3 regions of the Paenibacillus sp. YAE3 genome follow, and region 2 is predicted to be linked to each of the others. Evidence: riboswitches for the same ligand, from Rfam matches in the RefSeq annotation. Region 2 holds a riboswitch; each other region holds the start of a gene.
What was found. Region 2 has a riboswitch for thiamine pyrophosphate ahead of AC27KL_RS01715 (ABC transporter substrate-binding protein). Riboswitches for the same ligand answer to the same signal wherever they lie in the genome.

Region 1 (7,817 bases), on a different contig from region 2:
GCGCAGCTGATAATGATGGCCCGGCAGCCTTCCTGCTCCATCCGGACGCCCAGCTCCACGATTTTCGGTATCGCGATCCTCTCGGTTTCGTCGTCATAGATACCTAGCGGCTGGTCGGGAATGCTTCTGCTTAAAACAGGGATATGAAACTGCTCTTGAATCCGTTTTCCATGCGCTTGAACCACTTCATTATCATTTGCGGTAAATACGCGAATTAATCCGATCAAGCCGGTCACCCTCTCGTCCCTTTTGATTGATGTCAGGATCGATTCCATCCTCCAGGATTTTGCGAACAAATCCCCTTAAAAATTTTTATTAAATAAGATTTTAATTGTTTTACCCGCGGTGCAACAATGTACCCGGCCAACAAAACTAAAAACGCCCCTTTGTGCTCAGAGCACAAAGAAGGCGTTTTATTCATGGGATCACGCAACGATTTTCGTCATGGAAAGATGACGGCGCCCATCATAGACAATCCTTGGCATTACAGGAACCCGCTGAGAGCTGACATCGGGTGGCATCTCTGTTATGCATGGTTAACCAAATAATACGCTGAGCACAAATAAAGCTCAAACCGGCTTTGGGCGCTGTTCAAGTCGAGACCCGTCATCGTTTTGATCCGGTCGATCCGGTAATTGACCGAATTGCGGTGAATATACATCCGGTTCGACGTCTCATTCAAACTGCCGCCCGTCGCCAAGTAATGATACAGCGTGCTGACGTAATTGGTCCCGTTCTCCCGGTCGTGCTCCGCCAGCTTGCCGATTCTTTCGTCGACGAACCTGCTCAGCCAAGTTTCATCGGTGGAATCCAGCAGCATTTGCAGCATCTCCACTTCCGAGTATAAAAACAGCTGCCGTCTCCGGTTCAAGCGGAAGCCGATCGATACGGCCGTCCTTGCCTCATGGTAGCTGCGATTCGTTTCAAACAGCCGAACCTGGCGGCCGATGCCGATTCGGACCGAATCCCACTGCTGCAGCCAGGATTGCATTTTCTCGTTCCACGGAATCTGCCTGCCTTTGCCGTTGTCTTGGCGGCTCTCCGCGCCGGAGGATGGAAAGGAAGGCAAAAACAATACGATTTTCCCCCCGTGAATCTGCAGCTGGGGGCGGACTTTCCGGACCGCGGATTCTTCGGCCAACAACGATTGAATCGTTTCGGCGATGGGAGAATCCTCGTTATAAAACGGCTCGTCCGCTTCGATAACGGCAACCTCCCATAACCAACTGGGGGACAATCCAAGCTGCAGCCCTTTCGAAGCGGTGATCCTTTCGTCGGCCGGCGGATTCAATAACAGCTCTTCAAAAAACGTCCCCCGCAGCCTGCTTTCGGTGTCGAAGGCGATCTTTTCCCGCATCAGCTCCAGCGAAAACACCAGGCGCGCCTGCTCGATCAGCATCAGGTCCAGCTCGTCCAGCTTCCGCTTCTCCACCACGAATTTTCCGAGCATTTTATTATCGACGTTCACTTCCCACTGCCGATGGCTGTCGGAAGGGACATACGGGCTGCCTTCCGGGGAGGAGGCAAGCACGCCGCCGGTTTTATCGACGATCCATATCCGCGATTCGATCAGCTGGGAGACGCTGTCGGCAACGACCTGAATGCCCTTGTTGTTAAGCACGAGTCCCGTCAGCGCCTTGTTGACCTCCTCGGCACGTTTGAGCAGCACGGCCTGCCTGTTCAAAATTTGCTCCATGACGTTATACGTAATATCGATGTAAGCCATTCGCACCGGGAGCTGAATGATCGGGACATGGTATAAATTGCTTTTATCGATCATTTCCTGCGGGATTCGGGGAATGAACCGTTCGGGTTTGATGGCAATGCCCGCCCCGTTGACTTTGGCGAGCTGCTCGATCATATCGGTGAGGAGCGATAGGTTGTCGCGCGCGGGATACCCGGCGGTGAGCACCATTTCGCCTTCCCGGAGCCAGCTCCCGATATCGGGAACCTCCCAAATATCGATATACTGCACGATCCGGTCCAGTCCCTTTTCCCCGCTGATCAGCTTTGCGTTTTGCATGACGGGAAGTTCAAGCATTTCTCTTACGGTCAAGCCTTTTAAACTCATTTCCTCACCTCTCACGGTTCACGGTTATGATGGGATGAAGCTGACGCGCCGCTCCATGACCGCGTGATGTCGTTCCTGCCTTCATTGTACCTTACCTTCCTGCCTTCTTGCCATGAAACGAATCCCGTATCCAGAAGAAGGAAAGAAGCTTTTGCGCCCAAAGGCAGGAGCTTTGGGAAACGAACGCAAACGAAAAAGGGAATCCCTAAGTTTCTCGTAAGAACCGATCGGGATGCCCTTTCGCAAACGAGGATGTTTCAAATCCCCGCTCCATATGATTTTGATGAGCCCGGCGGCAATCAACGGCGTACCGGCACTGTTTCCGCGCCATGCTCCGCACGCTTTTTGAAGATGACCTTCCGGATGCTTTCGACGGACAGATGGAAAGTTTTCGTCAAATATTCGAGCGAGTGTCCGCTGCAATGGAGATTGTAAATCTCCTCGTTTCTGCGCTCGATCATCTGTCTGGTGCCGCTGTTGACTCCCCAGCCGACACGTTCGCTGCTTCTTTTGGGAATGTAGATCAGCTCGCCCTCAATGTGCTTCTGCAGCTCTTTCAGCAAACTAGGGGGAAGCACATCCCTCCCGTTTCGGTAATTCACGATAAACGTCCTCCTTCATCAGATGTTGGTTCCGATTTGCGAATTTTGCGTTGAACATTTTATCGCTCCCTCCTTTCTGTTATGTAGGATATATTTAAAAAAGGTAATTAGGGAGGCCTGCTTCCGGCCCCCCTGAACTTTGCGATTTCCGCTTAGGCGGAAACCACCTCGTTATTTGTGATCAAAATTGCATCAGCTCCTTTCTTTAGGAAGTTGTCGGCCGTCCGACACCTTTATTAACTCATATTTGGAGCTTCTCTTCAAGCGAAAGAATAAGTATATACGTTTTTTACCAGGATTTTTTTACCTGCGGATGCCAGGCGCACGGATCTTGGCCCTACCAGCCCGTCACCGCGATCTCTTCATCCATGTTTTGCAAATAATCCGGCAGCGGGCCGCCGTGCATCAGCCACAGCTCGTGCAGCGCGCGCGTGCACCCGACGTACAGCAGCTTCGCATCCCAAGCCGAAGCGCCGTAATGCTCCCCGTCCGCATCCGCCACGATGACCGCGTCAAATTCGAGGCCTTTCGAGAGGTATACGGGCAGGACGGATAAGCCGCCCTCGTACGCCTGGTCGCCGCCGTCGATCAAGTGAAGATCAGGCAAGTCCGGCTGCAGCCGTTCGTGCAGCGCCCTTGCGTCCTTCAGCGTCCGCGTCAACACGGCCACCGTTCGGTAATCGCCCGACGAAAGCTTAAGCAGCCCTTCGCGCAGGCCCTTTAAGCGCTCGTCTTCGCCGCTTCCATAGGCGATCATGCGCACCGGGTTCCCGCTCCGAAAAACGGGCACCGCAAGCAGTTCGCTGCTTACCCCTTGCTCGAGGATGCGGTTGGCGAATTCGATGATTTCCATCGTGGAGCGGTAGCTCCGCGTAAGCGCAAAATACGCCGTGTCTTCCGGCTTGAACCAGGCCCTCATTTCCTCCCAGCCATGAACTCCCCGGTAGGCATGGATGCCTTGGGACAAATCCCCGAGAATGGTAAAGGAGTGGCCTTTCACGAACAAATCGAGGACCGCGACCTGAAATGGCGAAAAATCCTGCGCCTCGTCGATGACGATATGGTCGAACCGCTGTTCTCCCGTGATATCGTTGAGCAAATAATGGATGTACAACAGGGCAGGCAGGTCTTCCTCGCGCAGGATATCCTTTTTCAAATCCTTTTGCGTCGATTTCAACACGGCGTCCGGAATGCCCGCCAGCCGTTCTTCCGGCCAGCCGGCCTGCAGCTTCAGCGCTTTGAACATTTGCTTGTACAGCACGAGCGGCTCGAACTTCGGCCACTTGGCGGCATATGATTTTTCGCGCTGGGACGCTTTTTTCTTCCGTTCCTTCATCGCGGCGGCCGAAGGCGACTTTTTCAGCTCCATCTCGACCCACCGGTGGATTCTCGCCATCACCCGTTCTTTCCGCTTGGCGAGCGGATACGGCTTATATTCGTCGTTGAACCAGTGGAGAATCGTATCGCGCGCAAGCACGGCGCCCTCCCAAGGCATAAAGTCCGCTTGGGGCACCGAAGCGTCTTCCATCGCCTCGATGCAGGCGCGGATCATCTCCATGAACCGGATCGAGCCCTTGAAGCGTCCGGGAACCTCGTCCGTCACCTCCGGCATTCCCCCGTCCGATTCGAACCAGTAGGAAAGCGTCTCGGACGGATCGGCAAGCGGAATCTCGATGCCGAGCTGCTTCATGGCCCAATCCGCGAACGTGCTCTGCTGGATGTCCCCGACGCCGAGTTCGGGCAGCACGTCGGAAATGTAATCGAGGAACATATGGTTCGGGGCAAAAATGATCATCTTCTCTGCCGTGACCTGCTCCTTGTACTGATACAGCAAATAGGCGAGGCGGTGCAGCGCCACGGTCGTTTTTCCGCTTCCCGCCACCCCTTGGATGATCAGCGCCGTATTTTTTGCCGCGCGGATGATTTTGTCCTGCTCCGCCTGGATGGTGGAAACGATGTCGCGCAGCTTGTTGTCCTTGTTTTCGCCCAGCCGGTATACCAGAAATTCGTCGGATACGGCCGGCTGGTCGCCGTTCCGGTCATACGTGTCGGACACCCGCTCCAAAATCTGCTTCCGGATGACGAGGTTCCGCTTTAAATACACCAGCCCTTCAATCGTTCCTCCGGGCGCTTCGTACGAAGCCGGTTCATCCCCGCCCGTGAAGGAATAAAACACGCTGGCGATCGGGGCCCGCCAATCGATGACCATCGGCTGCTCGCCGACCTCCTCGTGATCGACGCCGATTTTGCCGATGTAAAGCGGTTTGGGCGCCGCATCCTTTTTTTCCTGAAAATCAAGCCGTCCAAAATAAGGGGCCGCCAGGCTCTTGGCCAAGGACTGCCTTTTTTCCTCGCGCCCGGCCTCGAGCACCTGCTCGGTAAAATCATGCCCGGTATACACCGGGATCGCGCGCAGCCGCTCCAGCTGCTTGTCGATTTCCGCTATCGTTGCATTCAGCCTTCGCTCTTCCTCTTGATAGGCACTTTGAAAAGTTTGCTCCAATTTCAGTTACCTCCTAAAAGTTTTTCCGCCAGCCCAAAATGGCCGCGGGAGCCGTTCGTGCGCCGTTCGCTGCAACCCTACGATATGTACGGGGCGAACGCCGCGAACCACCCTGCCCTGGTAAGCTGATGCTTAGTCGTGAGCCATAAGCCCGCTTAGAAAGGATATTCAGTATATCACAATGAAGGCGCATTCTCCAGCGCGGCCCGTTTTGAAAACGGCGCTTTCAAAAGACTCGGGTCTTTACAATCTTTTTCGAAGCTGTATAATGGGAACCAGCAAAAAACTGCATACGGATAGATAGCACTAGGGGTGCCTTTCTGGCTGAGAGACAAGTAGCGAATGCATGCGCGAACGTTAACCCTTTACACCCGATCTAGGTCATACTAGCGTGGGGAAGTGCGGTGAAACGACTGCTTCGAGGCCCTTCGATCCGAACGACGGAACCGGCCTTCGAGCCGTCCGCGAGCTGCACTCTTTCGGGTGCGGTTTTTTTGCGTGCCGGCCGGCTTGAAGTTGAAAATCGATCAGCGTTCGATGAAGGAGGAAACGAAGGTTATGACTGAAAATTTGCATAACGGCATAGAAGCGTGCGGGGGATCCGCCGGCGCTTGCGGGACCAGCCGCATCGCGGGCTGCCGTTTTTCGATTTATCCGATGAGCGGCCGTTTTGCCGAAATCATCGAAGAGGCTTTGAAACGGACGAATACGTCCAAAGTATGGATGTTTACGGACGATGTCAGCACCTGCGTCCGCGGGCGGATGTCCCATGTGTTCGACGTCGTGCAGTCGATGTTCGCCCATGCGGCGGAAAGCGGGGAGCATGTCGTGTTCAGCGGCACGTTTTCGATCGGCTGCCCGGGCGACTCCAGCGGCGACGCGTACATGTCGGAGGATGACGTCCGTTTGAACGCTGCCCCCTCGGGGGTCGACACGTCGGCGCAGTTCGCCCTTTATCCGATGAACGCGCCGGGATATATGGGCATGATCGCGGAGGCGGTCCGGACGGCTCAAACGCTGGGCACCTTCTCCGGAAGCGTTCATTATGCAAGCCGCCTCGACGGGACTGCCGGCGACGTGTTCCGGACGCTGGAGCAGGCGTTTGCCAACGCTGCGGAGGAAACGTCCCATTTGGTGATGACCGCAACCCTGTCGTGCAACAGCCCTTCCCCGAAGCCTGCGCGAAAACAAGCCGGGGAGGCGCAGATCCGATGAAAAACTGGAAATTGCGCGACATTATCGTGCTGAGTTCGCTGTCGGTCGTTTTTGCCGTCGTATACGTTCTTTTCCTGCAGGTCGGCAACGTCCTGGTCGGCTTGATGGGGCCGATGGGATACGAGGTCATTTTCGGGATCTGGTTTATCGTATCGATCATCTCGGCATATATATTGCAGCGTCCGGGAGCCGCGCTTTTGTCGGAAACGGTGGCCGGAACCGTCGAGCTTCTGATCGGCAATACGACAGGGCCGGTGCTTATTTTGTCGGCCTTTATCCAAGGGCTCGGGGCCGAAGCCGTCTTTGCGGCGCTGCGTTACCGGAACTATTCCGCCCCGGCCTTGATGGCCGCAGGCGCCGGTTCGGCCGTCTTCAGCTTTGCCTGGGGTTTCATCCACTCGGGGTTTGCCGCGTTGTCCCCGGGCCTGCTGCTGGCCATGTTCATCACCCGCATCCTCAGCTCCGTGCTGCTCGCCGGCCTGCTCGGCAAATGGATCGCCGACGCGCTGGCCAAAACCGGCGTGCTCCGCAGCTTCCCGATCGCCAAAACTTCGCGCGGTCAGCTGAGTTCCAAGGCGGAGGTGTCCTAATGGCCGCTGTAGACCGCCGACCGGTGCTGGAAGCCGACCGGATTTCCCTGAAGCTCGACGACCATCTTGGGGATGACGTGCTGTCTTCGGTTTCGATGTCGTTATACAAGGGGGAAATCACGCTGCTTTTGGGTCCCGGCGGCTGCGGAAAAAGCTCGCTCGCCCTCTGCTTGAACGGGATATACCCGCATGCGGTGGAAAGCGTCGTTACCGGCAGCGTGAAGCTGTTCGGAGAAACGCCGGACCTTCGCCATCCCGGAAAAACGGCCCAAACCGTCGGCATCGTCTTTCAAGACCCGGACAGCCAGTTTTGCATGCTGACGGTCGAGCAGGAGCTCGCCTTTTGCCTGGAAAACATCGGCTGCCCCCGGGAGGAGATCGGCGGGCGGATCGAAGATGCACTGAAGCTCGTTCAGCTGAGCGAGTGCCGGGAGAAAGAAATCCATACGCTCTCCGGAGGGCAAAAACAGCGCGTCGCCATCGCCGCGGCGCTCGTCCTTAGGCCCAAGGTGCTCATCCTGGACGAACCGACGTCGAATCTCGATCCGGCTTCGGCGCAGCAGCTCGCGGACCGGATCCATGCCCTCCGCCGGCTGCTGCCGATGACGATCCTGCTGATCGAGCACAACCTCGATCCATGGATGGAATACGTCGACCGACTTGTCGTTATGGACAAGCAAGGAACGGTTCGATATGAGGGGAAACCGGATGCGTTTTTTACGAACCAAGCACACGAAGCGGCGCAAGACGGCATTTGGCTCCCTCGGGCCGCCACGCTTCACCGCGCGTTGATCCGGGATGCCGGCGTGACCGGCGGCCAAGCGGATGCCGGGGAT
Region 2 (7,817 bases):
GAGCTGGCGGGGAACCAGGCTTACGTGGAGCAATGCCCGGTATTTCTCGTCTGGTGCGCCGATTTGTACCGGCTGAAGCAGGTGACGGCAGAGCCGCTGCAGGGCCGGGAGTCGCATGAGGATACCACTGAAAACTTTATCGTCGCGACGGTGGACGCCGCGCTGGCGGCCCAAAACGCGGCCATTGCGGCGGAATCGCTCGGCCTGGGCATCGTTTACATCGGGGGCGTTCGCAACCGGATTGCCGAACTGTCCGAGCTGCTCGGTCTGCCTGAGTTGGTATACCCGGTGTTCGGCATGTGCGTCGGCGTTCCCGACCAGGAGCCGGGACAACGCCCGCGACTGCCGCTGCCGTCCGTGCTGCACTATAACGGCTATTCCAAGGAACAAAGCGTGGCCCCGGTCCGGGAATATGACGTGACGATGGCCGCATACCTGAAGGAGCGGACCGGCGGCAAAAGGGATGCGACTTGGTCGCAAGTGATGGCCGACCGATTGGGCGAGCCGATTCGCCTGCACATGAAGCCGTTTCTGGATGAGAAAGGATTCATGAAGAAATAAGCCGCCTGGCGCGCGGCCCGGTTAAATTCCGTAAAAACGCCTTGCGTTCGAATATAAGCGCTGCCGGGATTCTTGCAGGGAAAAGCCTTGGATCCGGCTCCATTCTTCCGCTACCGCGGCGGTCATCCGCGGATGGGTCATCTGCCCGTCGAACGGACCTTCAAACGGCCACGGGCCGTCGGTTTCGGACATGACCTGACCGGGAGGATAGACGCGGGCGAGTTCGCGGATTTCCGGCTCATAGGCGATATCCGGCGTGAAAGAAACGTAGTAGCCGTTTTCTGCCATACGCCGCACCGTAGCGGGCGAACCTTTGAACCAATGGAAATGGGCCCGCTTCACGCCGTACCGTTCAAGCAGGCGGCAGGCGACGTCGGCATCCTCGTATACCGCATGAAGCACGACCGGCTTGTCATGTTCCTTGGCGAAGGCGATAAACCGTTCCAGCAGCTCCTCGTAAGGTTTGCCGTCGAACGGCCGGCCGGCTTCTTCGGCTTCCTTGCGCGTATAATACGGTAGACCGACTTCGCCGACGGCGACCATGTCATCGGCATGCCTCCGCATCCAGGCCAGCAGCTCGTCCACGTCGCTTGGCGCCGGGACGGGCTGTTCCGGGTGGTATCCGAAGGCCGGATAGACCAGGGAAGGGTATTGCCGGGCGAGCCGCAGATTGCTGCGTGCGGATTCCAGGTGCATGGAAACGGTAATGACGCCTGCGATGCCGGCAGCCGGCAAGCCGGATAGGATGTCCCGCTGCTGGGCATGGTCGTAAGCATCCAGATGGATGTGGGCGTCGATCAGCGGAGCCGCCTTTTCGTCCCGGGAAGGTTCGGCTTGAACGCTGTCGGCCGGGCGGGCTGCAAACTGAGGATTCGAATTCGGTTCAGGAGCAAAATTCACGGGTAAAATCCCTCCTTATTCGTCGTTCATCATGCGAATTATTCATTGTATGAACATGATTATAACAAATAGGCTTCGAGGGCTCCCGAAAAGGTGCGTTTTTCCGGTATCAGCGATTTTCCGCGCCGACCTTCAGCATATGCTGATAATTCGGAGGCAGCTCGTAGGTTTGCAGATGGCGGAAAGCCGCCAGCTTGACTTTGTCGGGGAACAGCGGAGAAATTTCAATCGTCATCCGGTCTTTCCCGACGCCGATATGCGGTCCTAGAACAGGGGAGACCTCAAGCGTGACGGAGAAGTGAAAGCCCCGGTCTCCCGGACCGCCGTTGACCCGTGTGGCCTGAAGGATTTCGATTTCGTAGGGGTAAACGAGCGGATTCGCCGTCAGCAGGTTTTGGTAATAATCGTTTACGGCGTTTTGGATTTCGGGAAGAAGCAGCTCCAGCATCATGTCTTGGTACAGCTGCAGCTTCGGCTCTTTCGGCTGAAGCTCCTCCGCGGCGGCAGCGGCGGGGCAAGAAGACAGGAAAACGGACAAGAGCAGCACGGCCGATCGTAGTTGGGATTTCATCGTTTCACCTCGTATACAACGTTCCCCTGATTTGGATGAAAATATTCGGCTTGTAAAACGATTCGAACATGATCGGAGATCAAGAACATCATCGGGGATCTATACAAAACGGCCCGTGCATGGGTTCCTTCCGGAACGGCAAGCACGGGCCGTTTTTTATGCGGCCGAATCTTAAGTGGCTCCTTGCATTTTCAGCTGCTCTTCGCGCAGCCAGCCGGACAGCTCGCGTCTGAGCCGGATGAAATCGGGATGCTCGATGATGTCCTCGCGGCGCGGGCGTTGGAACGGCACGTCGATCTCGTGAAGCACCGAGGCGGGACGGCTCGAAAACACGTAAATACGGCTGGATAGCAGCAGCGCCTCTTCGATATTATGCGTAATAAAGAGCACCGAGCGGCGGCTCTCCTCCCAAATATCGAGCAGCCAGCGCTGCATGTCGCTGCGGGTCAGGGCATCGAGCGCGCTGAACGGCTCGTCGAGGCACATCAGCTCCTGCGGGCTGAGCAGGGCGCGCAGGAAAGCGGCCCGCTGCTGCATGCCGCCGGACAGCGTATGCGGATGGTTTTTCTCGAATCCGCCAAGCCCGACCTTACCGAGCCATCGGCGGGCATTTTCGCGGGCTTCCCGGTCAACCTTCCCTTGGACCTCCTGGGACAGCAGAACGTTGTCTTCGATCGTCCGCCATGGGAACAAGGCCGGCTGCTGCGGCATGTAGCTGATATGTCCCTGCTGGCCGGTTACGTCCGCGCCGTTCATGCGTATGCTGCCCGCATCCGGTTTGACGAGGCCGCCGATGATATGGAACAGCGTGCTTTTGCCGCTGCCGGACGGTCCGAGGATGGAGACGAATTCGCCTTTGCCCACGGTCAGCGTTACGTCGTCCAGCACCTGCAGCCGGCTTCGCTTGGACCGGAAGGTTTTGCTGATGCCGGCCGCTTCGAGGGCGGGAACGGTTTGATGATCGCCGGTTTCCAGGGCAGCCGGCTTTTGTTCCAGCGTTGACATAGGTTTAGCAGCTCCTTTCTTTTCCGGTATCAGTTTTCCTGTTTCGGTTTCCACCGTACAAGCCATTTTTCAAGCAGGGCGATGATGCCGAACAGGAGCAGGCTTAGCGCCACGATGATCATGATGGCGACAAACATGCGATCGGTGCGGTAGCCCGATTTTTGCAGCATCATATAGTATCCGATCCCCTTGTCGGCACCGATCCACTCCGCGATGACCGCTCCCATCACGCTGTACGTCGCCGCGATTTTGACGCCCGAAAAGATCGCGGGCAGCGCGTGCGGCAGCTCCAGTTTGGCGAAAATTTGCCGCTTGTTCGCGCCGATCATCCGCATGTAATTCAGCATGACCCGGTCGGTCTGCTTCAGTCCGCCCATCGTGGCGACGGCAACGGGGAAAAAGCAGACCAGGGTAATGACGATCAGCTTGGGCAGCAGCCCGAAGCCGAACCAGATCATCAGGAGCGGGGCAAGCGCGATGGTCGGAATGTTTTGGCTCAAAATGAGCAGCGGGTACAAGGCCGACTTGAGAAACGGGATCAGGTGCAGGATCAGCGCGATGATCAGCCCGACCGCCGTTCCGATGATAAATCCTTCGAGCGTCAGCCTCACCGTGGCCCCGACATGGCCCCACAGATCCCCGGCCCCAACTGCGGTTTCCTTGGCGATATCCACCGGGGAGGGGAGGATCCATTTTTCGATATGAAACAGCGAGGTGCTCAGTTCCCATGCGACCAAAAAGAAGAGGACCGCCACAAAGGGCGGCCATACGCTATTCCACCAACGTCTCATGGACGGTATTTCTCCGTAAGCCGCTCCATGCTGATGCCGCCGGGACGATGGGCGATTTTGATCTGGGAAATGATGCTTGGGCTGCCCGCCTCCACAAGAGCTTCATGCATGCGGCGCACGACGTCGAGCAATTCCTCGAGTTCGCCTTCCATCGTCGTTTCAAGCGGGTGCACCTCGTATTTGACGCCAGACTTTTGGATCACTTCGATGGCGCGGTCGACGTAATCGTAGGAATCCTCGTTGTTCGGCGTTTTTGGAATGACCTGTATGCTGAGCAGGGTATGAGCCATATCAATCACGTCCTTTTAAAATTTGATGATTGCTTTAAATCACGCAGCGGGTTCGCTTGGTACAGCGATCCTTACCTATTGCTGCGGCAAAAAGTCGTTCGTAAACGCGTTTTCGACGTCCAGCGGCTTGTCGAGCAGCTTATGCTCGTACATCCAATCCGAATATCCTTTCCATACCTGTTCCTTCTGCTCGCCCCAGCGCTTGGCGTCGTCCTGGTATTTCGGGCTGAGCCACTTCTGGCTGGCCATGACGAGATCCTTGTCGAGCTCGGGCACGGCTTTGATCAAGATGTTGGCTGCATCCTCGGGATGCTCAATCGCGAATTGATAACCTTTGGAGGTAGCGCGCATAAACGCTTTGACCAGCTCCGGATCTTCCTTGATCTGCTTTTCATTGGTGACGAGGACCGGCGTGTAATAATCCAGCTTGTCGGAGAAGTCTTTGACGTACAGCATATCGAGCGGCTCCTTGCGGAGCTCGGCTTCGATGCCGGTCCAGCCGTAGAAAATCCAGGCGAAATCGATGTCGCGTTTCACCGCCGTAAAATAATCCGCTTCGCCCATGTTGACGATTTTCAGCTTGCTGACGTCGGCCTTGTCGATGTCCATGATCGAATCGATCACGGCTTTTTCCACCGGGGAGCCCCAGCCGCCGTACGTTTTGCCTTCAAAATCCTTCGGCCGTTTGATGTTCCGGTCCACGGGCGCGGCAAAACCGGAAGTGTTATGCTGGATCACCGCCGCGATCGACACGAGCGGAACGCCTTGCGTGCGCGCTTGGGTGACGTTTTCCTGCACGCTCACGCCAAACGGCACCTTGCCCGATGCCACCATCGCCTCCGCGCCGCCGGCTCCCGGCTGCACGATGTCGACGTTCAGGCCTTCTTCTTGGTAGTACCCCTTTTCTTTGGCGACGTAGAGTCCCGTATGGTTCGTGTTCGGCGTCCAGTCCAGCACGACTTTGACATCCTTCAGCTTTTTGGGCTCGCCGCCGCCGGCCGAGGAGGTTTCCCCGGAAGGCGTTCCTTGGCCCGTCGTTTGGGCGTTTTTGCTTCCGCAAGCGGCCGTAACCAGCACAAGCAGGAATGCCAGCAAAAACAGTCCGATTTTTTTCGTTTTCATTGCGTTTCTCTCTCCCTTGTCCATTTAATCCCCTTCATTTTGCAAAAGAATCGCGTTTCCATATCTGGAGGCGAATCACGGGACCGCGGCCGTCTTTATTTTCGCCGGAAGGTCCGATCATTCAACAAAAAAAGCGCCCCGGATGCGGGACGCTTAAGGCGCAAGGATGACATGGCGAACGCCATGACGATGGCTTTTCCTACGCTGGCATTACCCAGATCAGGTTTAAGGGTCAGTATCTTGGAGGGATACAATCTCAGCCGGCCGATTCCAGCACCCCGGATTCTTATGAAGTTAACGGGTTATTACATTGGTATTATAGTCCTAAGCTCGGAATAATTCAACGCTTTCGGCCGCGCGGCTGGACAAGCCAGCGTATAAATGCCCGTAGAAATGCCACTATAAGGATGAAAGGAGTCTGGTTTTTACAGGGGGCTGAGGAAAATCAAAACAAGCATTTCGTTCATTCAAACGGTCATGATTTTGATGCTGAGCACCGGCCTGCTGAATCATGTCATCATCATTCCTATTTTGCTTGACGCGGCAAAACGGGACGCCTGGATTTCGGTGCTGCTGGCATGCGGACTCACGCTCGTATGGGCGGCATTTCTTTATGCGGGCATGGCGAAACTCAATAAACGCCATCTGTTCGATTGGTTGGCCAAAGCCTATCATCCGATCGTGGGCCGCGTTTTGGCCGTTTTCATTGGTTTGTACCTGTTTGCCATTTGCGCGGTAACGACCCGGGATACCGTATATTGGATTCATCTGACCTTCTCTCCCGAAACGCCCATTATGATCTTTTCGTTTCTGTTCCTTCTGATCTCGGCTTTAAACGCTTTTTTGGGCATTCAATCCGTTGCCAATACCGCGAGTTTATTGCTGCCGATGGTGATTGTGCTTGGCTTTTTTGTCATGTCGTTTAATATGCCCCACAAGGACTACTCCTTGCTGAAGCCGATGCTTGAACTTGGCATGGGGCCCGTGTGGAAGGGGACGCTTTATGCGGGGGCCGGCTTTGCCGAAGTCATCATGATCTTCTTTTTGCAGCATCATATCCGAACGCGCATAACCTATGTTTCCTTGGCCGTCACGGTTTTGCTTTTTTTAGGACTTACTCTGGGGCCCGTCATGGGCGCCATCGTCGAATTCGGGGCGGACGAAGCGGGCAAGCTCCGGTTTCCTGCTTACGAGCAATGGAGGCTCCTGAACATTGGCCGATACGTCGAGCATCTGGACTTTTTTAGCGTCTACCAATGGTTCTGCGGCGCATTTTTGAGAATTTCGCTCGCTTTGTTCCTCATTCTCGACGTTTTTCGGGTGAAGGGCAAAAAAGAGAAAGCGTGGGTGCTGGGGGGGATTTTTATCGCGATCCTGATCATCATGGCCGTTCCTTTCAGCGACCGGTATTTTATGAAGGCCCTGTCCGTCTATGTGCTTCCCGTATCGGTGTGGGGAATAGTGGCTTTTTCGGTGATCATCACGGGGCTGATCGGCTTGGCCCGGCGAAGGGGGAGAATATCGTGAAAAGCCGTGAACGAAAGGAAGCCCAGGCCATCGAAGGCATCGTTACGGAGCTGTTTGGATCAAGCTCGGATATCCGAAGAAAAACGATTCCGTTATCGGTACCGGGTTATTCGGTTCAGCTGATTTACTGCCAGGGATTGTCCGATACGGCAAGAGTGGAGCAATGGGTCGTGCCCGAACTGATGAATATACCGGAGCAGATCCTGCTGTCGGACGAGATGGATTGGCCGCGCAAAATTCCGTTCCCCATGGACCCGATCCCCGAGGACCAAAGGGAGGCGGCAATGAAAGAGACCGTGCTCGCGGGAGACCTTCTGCTGATCTTCGCGCCGTCGAACAGCTGCTACTCGATGATTATGACCAATGCGCCCAAACGGCAGCCGGAGGAGCCGAACACGGAGGTTTCGACGAGGGGGCCGAGGGACGGTTTTATCGAGGACTCGTACACCAATATCGCTTTGATCCGAAGACGGCTGAAGACCCATCTCCTTGCCGTCGAGGAGTTTACGATCGGTTCCGAAACGTCGACGAAAGTTCATCTTCTGTACCATAAGGAGACGATCCAGGAGCATGTCCTGCAGGAGATCCGAACGAAACTTTCCCGCGTGAACGTCAAAGGCCTTGTGAGCAACAGCCAACTCGAAGAGATATTGACGGGCTTCTCGCTTTTTCCGCTGATGACTTATACGGGAAGGCCGGACTATGCCGTCAACGCGCTGCTTCACGGGAAATTTGCGATCGTCATGAGCGGCGCTCCGACGGTGCTCATCGCCCCGGCGAGCTTCAACTTTCTGCTCAACTCCTCGGAGGACGCGCATCTCGTCAATGTCGTGGTTGCTTTTACGCGTTTTTTGCGGATTTGCGGCGTGCTGCTTTCCCTGTTCCTGCCGGGGTTTTGGATTGCGCTGACGACGTACCATCAGGACCAAATCCCTTTTACGCTGCTGGCGACCTTGGTGAATTCCAGGCAGGGCGTGCCGCTCCCGGCTCCTCTGGAGGCGATGGTGATGCTGCTGTTGTTCGAGATTTTCCGCGAAGCAGGCATGAGGC
Region 3 (7,817 bases), on a different contig from region 2:
CCCAAGGGGAACGCGGAAACGGCAGGTTTCCGTCCAAACTCTCAGGTACAAGGGACAGAGAAAAGGTGCTGCATACCTTTTTTGCTGTCCTCTTTTTTGTTGCCCTTGTTCGTGCGATGTTGAACACCGTGAAACTTCCTGACTTGAATGACCTAAAACAGGAGCGTGGAGTTAGTGAGATTCAAACATGTATTTTCCATCATCGGCCCGTCCATGGTGGGTCCTTCCAGTTCGCATACCGCGGGCGCCGTGCGCATCGGCAGGGTGGCGCGCCAACTGCTCGGATGTCAGCCGGAGAAGGTTGAAGCCACTTTGTACGGTTCTTTTGCGGAGACGTATTGGGGACATGGAACGGACCTTGCCTTGACCGCGGGCCTGCTGAACTTCGACACGGACGATGAACGGATCCCGGAGGCGGACATTGAAGCCGAAAAAGCCGGGATGAGCATCGAATGGGTTCAGGGGAAAGGCAACGGTCCGCACCCGAATTCCGTCAAACTCAAGCTTTGGGCCGGGGAACGGAAGGCGGAGATGGTCGCGGCTTCCATCGGGGGAGGAACGATTGCCGTTTATGCCTTGAACGGATTCGACGTGCAGATGACCGGCGAATACCCGACGATCGCGGTGACGCATACCGACAGCCGCGGCGTGATTGCCGGCCTGACGGGCCTGCTCAGCCGGGAAGGCGTCAACATTGGTTACATGGACGTGGACCGCAAGGGGCGCAGCGAAGCGGCCATGACAGTGTTCGAGCTGGATTCGGCGCCCGCCCCCTCCGTTCTGGAGGAGATGGCCCGCCTTCCGCATATTTTGGAAGTGACGATGATCGATTTGACCCAAAGGAGCTAAATGCGATGAGATTCGAGACGCTGGAACAGCTGGCAGACATATGCCTGAAAGAAAACAAAACGATCGCCGAGGTGATGCTGGAGGATCAGGCCAAGGAAACGGGCGTTCCCGCCGAAGACGTATTCCGGCAGATGGCCGAATACTACCAGGTGATGAAGGAAGCCGTCCGCAAAGGGCTGACCGGCAACACGAAATCCCGCAGCGGCCTGACGGGGGGCGACGCCAAGAAGGTTGCGGATTACATGCGGCAGGGCGATACGTCGCTCGGCGAGCCCTCCGCCATGGCGATGGCTTACGCGCTCGCCGTCTCCGAAGTGAACGCTTCGATGGGGAGAATCATCGCCACGCCGACGGCGGGCTCCTGCGGCATCATTCCCGGCGTGTTCGTCAGCTCGCAGGAACGCTTCGGCTGGGAGGACGACAAGCTGGTGCGCGGCTTATTTACGGCCGGGGCGATCGGGTACGTCATTGCCAACAACGCGTCGATTTCCGGCGCGGAAGGCGGCTGCCAGGCCGAGGTCGGATCGGCGATCGGCATGGCGGCCGGGGCGATGGTCGAACTGAGGGGCGGCTCGCCGCTTCAGGCCGTCCATGCGGTCGGCCTGGCCTTGAAAAACTGCCTCGGCCTCATTTGCGATCCCGTTGCGGGACTCGTGGAAATTCCGTGCATCGTCCGCAACGGCCTCGGCGCCGTCACCGCGCTGGCAGCCGCCGATATGGCCCTTGCCGGCGTCGGCAGCGTCATTCCCGCCGACGAGGTCATCGGCGTCATGCTGGAGGTCGGCAGCGCCATGCCGAGCAAACACCGCGAAACGGGCAAAGGCGGCCTTGCCGCCACGCCTACCGGCCGCAGGCTGACCCGAGAGCTGGTCGAGCAGCGCCGCCGCAAAGCCAAGGAAGCCAAAGAAACCAAGCAGCCGCCGTCAGACACCCCATAATGGCTCATTAGCAACCCTATTTCGAAGGATGACGACAAGAATCGAAGGAGAGTCGAAAAACGATGAGCAATGTGAAAGAAAACCGTTGGTACAGCAAGGATCACGAATGGGTCGAAAAGGTAAGCGGAAACGTCGTGCGCATCGGCATCAGCGATTTCGCCCAGCATCAGCTTGGCGACATCGTATTCGTGGAGCTTCCCGAAGAAGGCGCAAGCGTACAGGCTGAAGAAAGCATCGGCACGATCGAATCCGTCAAAACCGTGTCGGACCTGTTCAGCCCCGTCAGCGGTCAAATCGCCAAAATCAATCCGCGGCTCGGCGACGAGCCGGAGCTCGTCAACAACGAGCCGTACGGCGGCGGGTGGATGGCTGAAATCGAAGTCGAAGGCGATCTGGAGGAGCAGCTCTCGGCTTTGCTCAGTCCGGAGCAATACGCAGAGTTTCTCGAAGAGTAGCTTTCAATCCGAAAAAACGGAGGGGAAAGGCGTCGGATCCGGCATGATCCGGCGCCTTTTTTGCGCCTGAATCCGCGCTGAAGCGCCTGAATAAGCGGGAGGGCCGAAGTCCGCCTTAAAGGGCCTGCAGCAGCGACGCCCCGCCTAAATGGCGGCGCAGCTGCGCCGTTGCCGCCTTCCGCAAGCCCGCAACCACGTTCCGCCTATTTTGACGGCGGCACGCTTCAAATTGGGCTCTTTCGATGCATACAAACCTGTACATTTGGCAACAAAAGCACATAGGATAGGTTAGGCTTTTTGACGTTGGGATGATGCAAAATCCGGTTCCGGCCGCTCCCGGAAACAGTATGTAGCCGAACCAAACTTTGTCGCTGTCTATTTCGGACTGAAAGTCTGTTTTGGGGATTATGCAGCATCCTTGCGTGCATCGAATGTCATAGCTTACGGTGGTGTAATCATGAGGGAAATCACGGAGTATTACGGCGGACGGGATTTGGGCTGCACGTATAGCAAAACGGAAAGCGTTTTTAAGCTGTGGGCGCCCGGGGCCGCAAAAGTGACGCTCGCGCTTTATGAGGATGCGGGTTGTTATAACGCGGACGGCGAGGTCTTCGATCATGCGGGCGGACTCGAAGTCGGGATGAAAAAGTGGAAGGACGGCGTATGGTTTTTGCGATTTTCCGGCGATCTTGCCGGCCGCTATTATATGTACAAAATCGAGCACCCGGATGGAACCATCCGCTATGCCGCAGATCCGTATTCGAAAGCCGTCAGCGCCAACGGCGCCAGGTCGGCGATCGTGGACATGGAAGCCTGGAACCCGCCCGGCTGGGAAGCGGACCGCAGGCCGCCCATGGCAGGGTGCGAAGACGCCGTTTTGTATGAACTGCATGTGCGCGATTTTTCGGCCGACCCTGGCGCCGGTTTTCAACATAAAGGAAAATTTAAAGCGTTTACGGAAACGGGACTGCGCGATAAGGACGGCAATGCGATTGGCATCGACCATCTGGCGGAGCTTGGAGTCACGCATGTCCACCTGCTGCCGATATTCGATTTCCAAACGGTGAACGAACTGCAGGCGGACGATCCCGGCGCTTCCGGGCCGAAGTACAATTGGGGGTATGATCCGCAGCATTTTAACGTGCCGGAAGGCTCCTACGCGACCGATCCGACCGTGCCGGGTCTCCGGATCCGCGAATTCAAGGAAATGGTCATGGCGCTGCACGGCAAAGGGATCCGCGTAGTGATGGACGTCGTGTACAATCATACCTACAGCGTCGAGGACGGACCGTTCGAGGCGGTCGTGCCCGGGTACTTCTACCGCAGGGACGCCGAAGGCAGGCTGGCAAACGGTTCCGGCGTCGGCAACGAGCTGGCGACGGAGCGCCCGATGGTCCGGAAATTCATTCTCGATTCGGTTCGTTATTGGGCGGACGAATATCACATCGACGGATTCCGTTTGGACTTGATGGGACTAATCGATACCGATACCGTCAAGCTGATGGTCGAAGAGCTGCGCCGCGAGGCGGACCCGGCCATCATCGTCTACGGGGAGCCCTGGACGGGCGGGGAATCTCCGCTCGCGCGGCAAACGTTGAAAGGCAGCCAGAGGAATCTCGGCTTTGCCGTATTCAACGACCATTTCCGCGGCGCGATCAAAGGGGACAGCGACGGCGAAGGGAAAGGTTTCGCCACGGGCGGAACGGGCACGGAAGCGGCGGTCCTTGAAGGGGTCAGGGGATCGATTTGCGATTTCGCGGATGCTCCGCTCGAATCGGTCAATTACGTGACCGTTCACGACAATTTGAATTTATGGGATAAAGTGCTGGCGACGCAGGGGCTGCGGGACGAGGCCAAGTTTCCGGACATCCGAAACGGGGAACTCGTTCATGGAGGGAGCCTGCATGAGGCCGTGGAAAAATCCGAGCCGTACCGGAGCATAGACGGCGAGAACATCATGAAAAGCGAGACGGTAAAACGCGCCCTCCTGGCCAACGGCATCGTGCTGACCTCCCAAGGGATTCCGCTCATTCATGCCGGCGACGAGCTGCTCCGCACGAAATACGGGGATCATAACAGCTACCGCAGCGGCGATGCCGTCAATGCCATAAGATGGGAAAACAAGCGGAGGTTTAGGCCGGTTTTTGACTATTACCGGGGCCTGATCGAGCTTCGGAGAAGCCACCCCGCCTTTCGCTTGACCTCCCGGGAGCAGATTGACAATCATTTGGAAACGCTCCGCTGCGGGGACCAGGTGGTCGCTTTTATGCTGAAGGACTTTGCGGGCGGCGATGCTTGGAAAAACATCATCGTCGTCTATAACGCGAACAACCATGAGATTAAGCTGGACATTCCTTTTTCCAAAACCGGCTGGAAGGTCGCGGTAAACGAAGAGCGTGCCGGGAACGAGGCGCTTGATTGGATCCGGGACGAACAGGCGGTTGTTCCGGCTCTGTCCATGATGGTGTTGTTCGAGGATGCGGGCGGCATCAGCCAAGCCCATCGATTTCTGCTTACGCGTTGACTGCCGCCGCGTTTTTCCGGTTTTCGGTCCGGGGGCGCTTTGGCCGGATGCTTCGGATGCGCTGGCTGAAAAAACAGGATGGAAGAGATTGCCACATGCCGGAATTCATGTTATAGTAAATTTCAATTTCATAGCAAATCACTAGGGGTGCCTGACGGCTGAGACGGAAGTGCGATTTCCGGACCCTTTGAACCTGATCTGGAGCGATGCCAGCGGAGGGAAGTGGTAAGAACAACGTTTTATGCTTGCGCCTTATGCGTTTTTTTGGGGGCGCAAGGCTGTCGACGTGCGGAAAAGGCCACTTTCTTTCGGGAAAGCGGCCTTTATTTTTTTGCGGGAGTTGAGGTCCTGTGGCAGGGAGGGAACTGCATGTCGTTTCGACGGGAAGGCAGCCGCTGGATGAGCTGGCGAGAATTGCCGGCCTCATCCATCCATACGTGGATGCGTTTCATGTAAGGGAACGGGCCAAAACGGCGCGCGAGCTGCTGGAGGGAATCGGAATGCTGCTGGCTGCGGGGGTTCCCGCAAACCGCATCGTGCTGAACGATCGGGCCGACGTCGCGGCTGCCGCCGGGGTGCGGGGCGTGCAGCTCGGGCATCACAGCCTGGATGTATCCGATGTGAAGAAGTGGTTTCCGCAGTTGCGGATCGGCCGGTCGGTCCATTCGCTGCACGAGGCCGTGGAGGCCGAGGAGAAAGGGGCGGATTACGTGATTTTCGGGCATGTCTATGCGACGGCATCCAAGCCCGGTTCTCCGGCCCGCGGACCTGGGGAACTGAGGCTGCTCGCGAGCCGCGTCCGCATTCCCGTTATCGCCATCGGCGGGGTGAAGCCGGCGAACGTGGCGGAGATACTTGAAGCCGGCGCGGCGGGCGTGGCTGTCATGAGCGGGATTTTGGAAGCGGCAGACCCGGTCAGCGCTGCTGCCGCTTATTATCAATGTTTACATAACGGGAGGGAAAACCATGGTCCATCAAGCTGACGTTGCTGACGTCGTCGTGGTCGGAGGCGGCGTCATCGGCGGTTCCATCGCGTACCATCTGGCAAAGAAGGGCAGGCGCGTATTGATTCTGGAGCGGGAGACAATCGGCTCCGGCGCGTCGGGCGCGGCGGCCGGCATGCTCGGCGCCCAGTCGGAGACGCACCGGGCGGACGTGCTGTTCGACCTCGCACGGCAGAGCCGGGCGATGTTTCCCCGGCTGGCGGAGGAGCTGAGGGAGCTTACCGGCATCGACATCGGACTGGTGCAGAAAGGGCTTTTGAAGGTGGCGTTGACGCCCGACCAGGCCGCCGATTGCCGGCGGATGATCGCCTCTCAACGCCAAGCAGGGGAAACGGCGGCGTGGCTTACGCCTGCTGAAGCTAACGAGTTGGAGCCTAACCTGACGGGCCGCATCGAAGGCGCGATGCGGATTCCCGGGGACGGGCAGGTGTCGGCGCCCGAATTGACGGCCGCCTATGTCCGGGCAGCCGTCATGCTCGGCGCCGAAGCCAAGGAGAATTGCAGCGTTCGTTCGCTGCGGCTGGAACGGGGGCGGGTTACCGGCGTCGTCACGGATGAAGGGACGATAAGCTGCGGACAGGCGGTCATCGCTGCAGGCGTCCACGGCCAGCGGCTGCTGGCGCAAGCGGGAATCGAAACCGGCGTATACCCGGTGAAAGGCGAATGCTTTTCGGTCGTAACGGAGGTCCCTTTGGTAAGCCATACCATATTCACCGACGGCTGTTATTTGGTGCCGAAGCGGGGAGGGAGACTCCTCGTCGGAGCTTCCATGGTCGAGCGCAACGATGAGCTGACGGTGTCCGTCGAAGGTTTGATGGGGCTGATGGCCAAAGCAGCCGCTCTCGTGCCGCGGATAACGGCTGCCAGGTGGGAGAAGGCGTGGGCAGGGCTGCGGCCGCAAACCCGCGACGGCCTCCCTTATCTCGGAGCGGCGGCAGGCTGCGACGGTTTGTTCGTCGCCGTAGGGCATTATCGCAACGGCGTACTGCTGAGCCCCATTACCGGGGCACTGATCGCCGAACAGATGAGCGGCGGGCAGCCCGCATTCGCAGGCTGGGAATCTTTTGCGCCCGAGCGGCATGGGGCCGTCAGGCAGCCGGAAGGGAGGGGCGTTCATGCTGGATCTGATCGTTAACGGGGAAGCCGTGCAGGTGCCGGAGTCGGTCGCGACGGTATCGCGGCTGTTGGAACATTTTGGCCTGGATCGGCAAGTCGTCGTCGTGGAAATCAACCAGGCCGTACTCGGGAAAAACGAACATGCGGACACGGCCGTCCGAAACGGAGACCGGATCGAGCTGGTGCATTTTGTGGGAGGAGGATAAGGAACATGTTAACTATCGGACCGCATCAATTTCAATCGAGATTGCTGCTGGGAACGGGGAAGTTCCCGGATTTTGAGGTGCAGAAGGCAGCCGTAAACGTATCCGGCGCCCAAATCTTGACGTTTGCCGTTCGGCGGATGAACATTTACGAACCGGACCAGCCTAATTTTTTGGAGATGATCGACATCGAACGGTTTACGCTGCTGCCCAATACGGCGGGCGCGCGGACGGCGGAGGAAGCGGTGCGCATCGCAAGGCTCGCCAAAGCCTCCGGATTATGCGACATGATCAAGGTCGAGGTGATCGGCGACATGAAGACGCTGCTTCCCGATCCGATCGAAACGCTGCGGGCTTCGGAAATGCTCCTGGAGGAAGGATTCATCGTGCTGCCCTACACGTCGGACGACGTGCTGCTGGCGAAGCGGCTGCAGGAACTCGGCGTGCACGCGGTGATGCCGGGAGCATCGCCGATCGGCTCCGGCCAAGGAATCGTGAACCCCTTGAACTTGAGCCTTATCATCGAGCAATCTACCGTGCCCGTCATCGTCGACGCCGGCATCGGCACGCCGTCGGACGCGGCCGTCGCCATGGAGCTTGGCGCCGACGGCGTGCTGCTTAATTCGGCGGTTTCGGGCGCCAAGGACCCGGTAAAAATGGCCCTCGCCATGAAGCTCGCCATCGAAGCGGGGCGGCTCGGCTACGAAGCCGGCCGCATTCCGAAAAAG

Region 1: linked by a shared signal. The riboswitch ahead of AC27KL_RS19780 (YkoF family thiamine/hydroxymethylpyrimidine-binding protein) and the one ahead of AC27KL_RS01715 (ABC transporter substrate-binding protein) in region 2 are both predicted to bind thiamine pyrophosphate.
Region 3: linked by a shared signal. The riboswitch ahead of tenI (thiazole tautomerase TenI) and the one ahead of AC27KL_RS01715 (ABC transporter substrate-binding protein) in region 2 are both predicted to bind thiamine pyrophosphate.

The regions. Positions count from the first base shown of each region.
Region 1 is NZ_BAAIYF010000010.1:114,597-122,413, reverse strand. Features, by position in the region: gene AC27KL_RS19800 (aspartate/glutamate racemase family protein) at 1-227, opposite strand, end outside; gene AC27KL_RS19795 (PucR family transcriptional regulator) at 527-2,071, opposite strand; gene AC27KL_RS19790 (CD3324 family protein) at 2,371-2,673, opposite strand; gene AC27KL_RS19785 (HelD family protein) at 3,011-5,176, opposite strand; TPP riboswitch at 5,475-5,591, shown strand; gene AC27KL_RS19780 (YkoF family thiamine/hydroxymethylpyrimidine-binding protein) at 5,735-6,391, shown strand; gene AC27KL_RS19775 (ECF transporter S component) at 6,388-6,981, shown strand; gene AC27KL_RS19770 (ABC transporter ATP-binding protein) at 6,981-7,817, shown strand, end outside.
Region 2 is NZ_BAAIYF010000001.1:375,143-382,959, reverse strand. Features, by position in the region: gene nfsA (oxygen-insensitive NADPH nitroreductase) at 1-561, shown strand, start outside; gene AC27KL_RS01740 (TatD family hydrolase) at 583-1,362, opposite strand; gene AC27KL_RS01735 (DUF3888 domain-containing protein) at 1,571-2,032, opposite strand; gene AC27KL_RS01730 (ABC transporter ATP-binding protein) at 2,204-3,037, opposite strand; gene AC27KL_RS01725 (ABC transporter permease) at 3,067-3,828, opposite strand; gene AC27KL_RS01720 (MTH1187 family thiamine-binding protein) at 3,825-4,118, opposite strand; gene AC27KL_RS01715 (ABC transporter substrate-binding protein) at 4,194-5,240, opposite strand; TPP riboswitch at 5,420-5,531, opposite strand; gene AC27KL_RS01710 (GerAB/ArcD/ProY family transporter) at 5,727-6,767, shown strand; gene AC27KL_RS01705 (spore germination protein) at 6,764-7,817, shown strand, end outside.
Region 3 is NZ_BAAIYF010000010.1:181,666-189,482, forward strand. Features, by position in the region: gene sdaAB (L-serine ammonia-lyase, iron-sulfur-dependent subunit beta) at 175-849, shown strand; gene sdaAA (L-serine ammonia-lyase, iron-sulfur-dependent, subunit alpha) at 855-1,787, shown strand; gene gcvH (glycine cleavage system protein GcvH) at 1,850-2,242, shown strand; gene pulA (type I pullulanase) at 2,700-4,766, shown strand; TPP riboswitch at 4,900-5,004, shown strand; gene tenI (thiazole tautomerase TenI) at 5,117-5,749, shown strand; gene thiO (glycine oxidase ThiO) at 5,733-6,905, shown strand; gene thiS (sulfur carrier protein ThiS) at 6,886-7,092, shown strand; gene AC27KL_RS20080 (thiazole synthase) at 7,098-7,817, shown strand, end outside.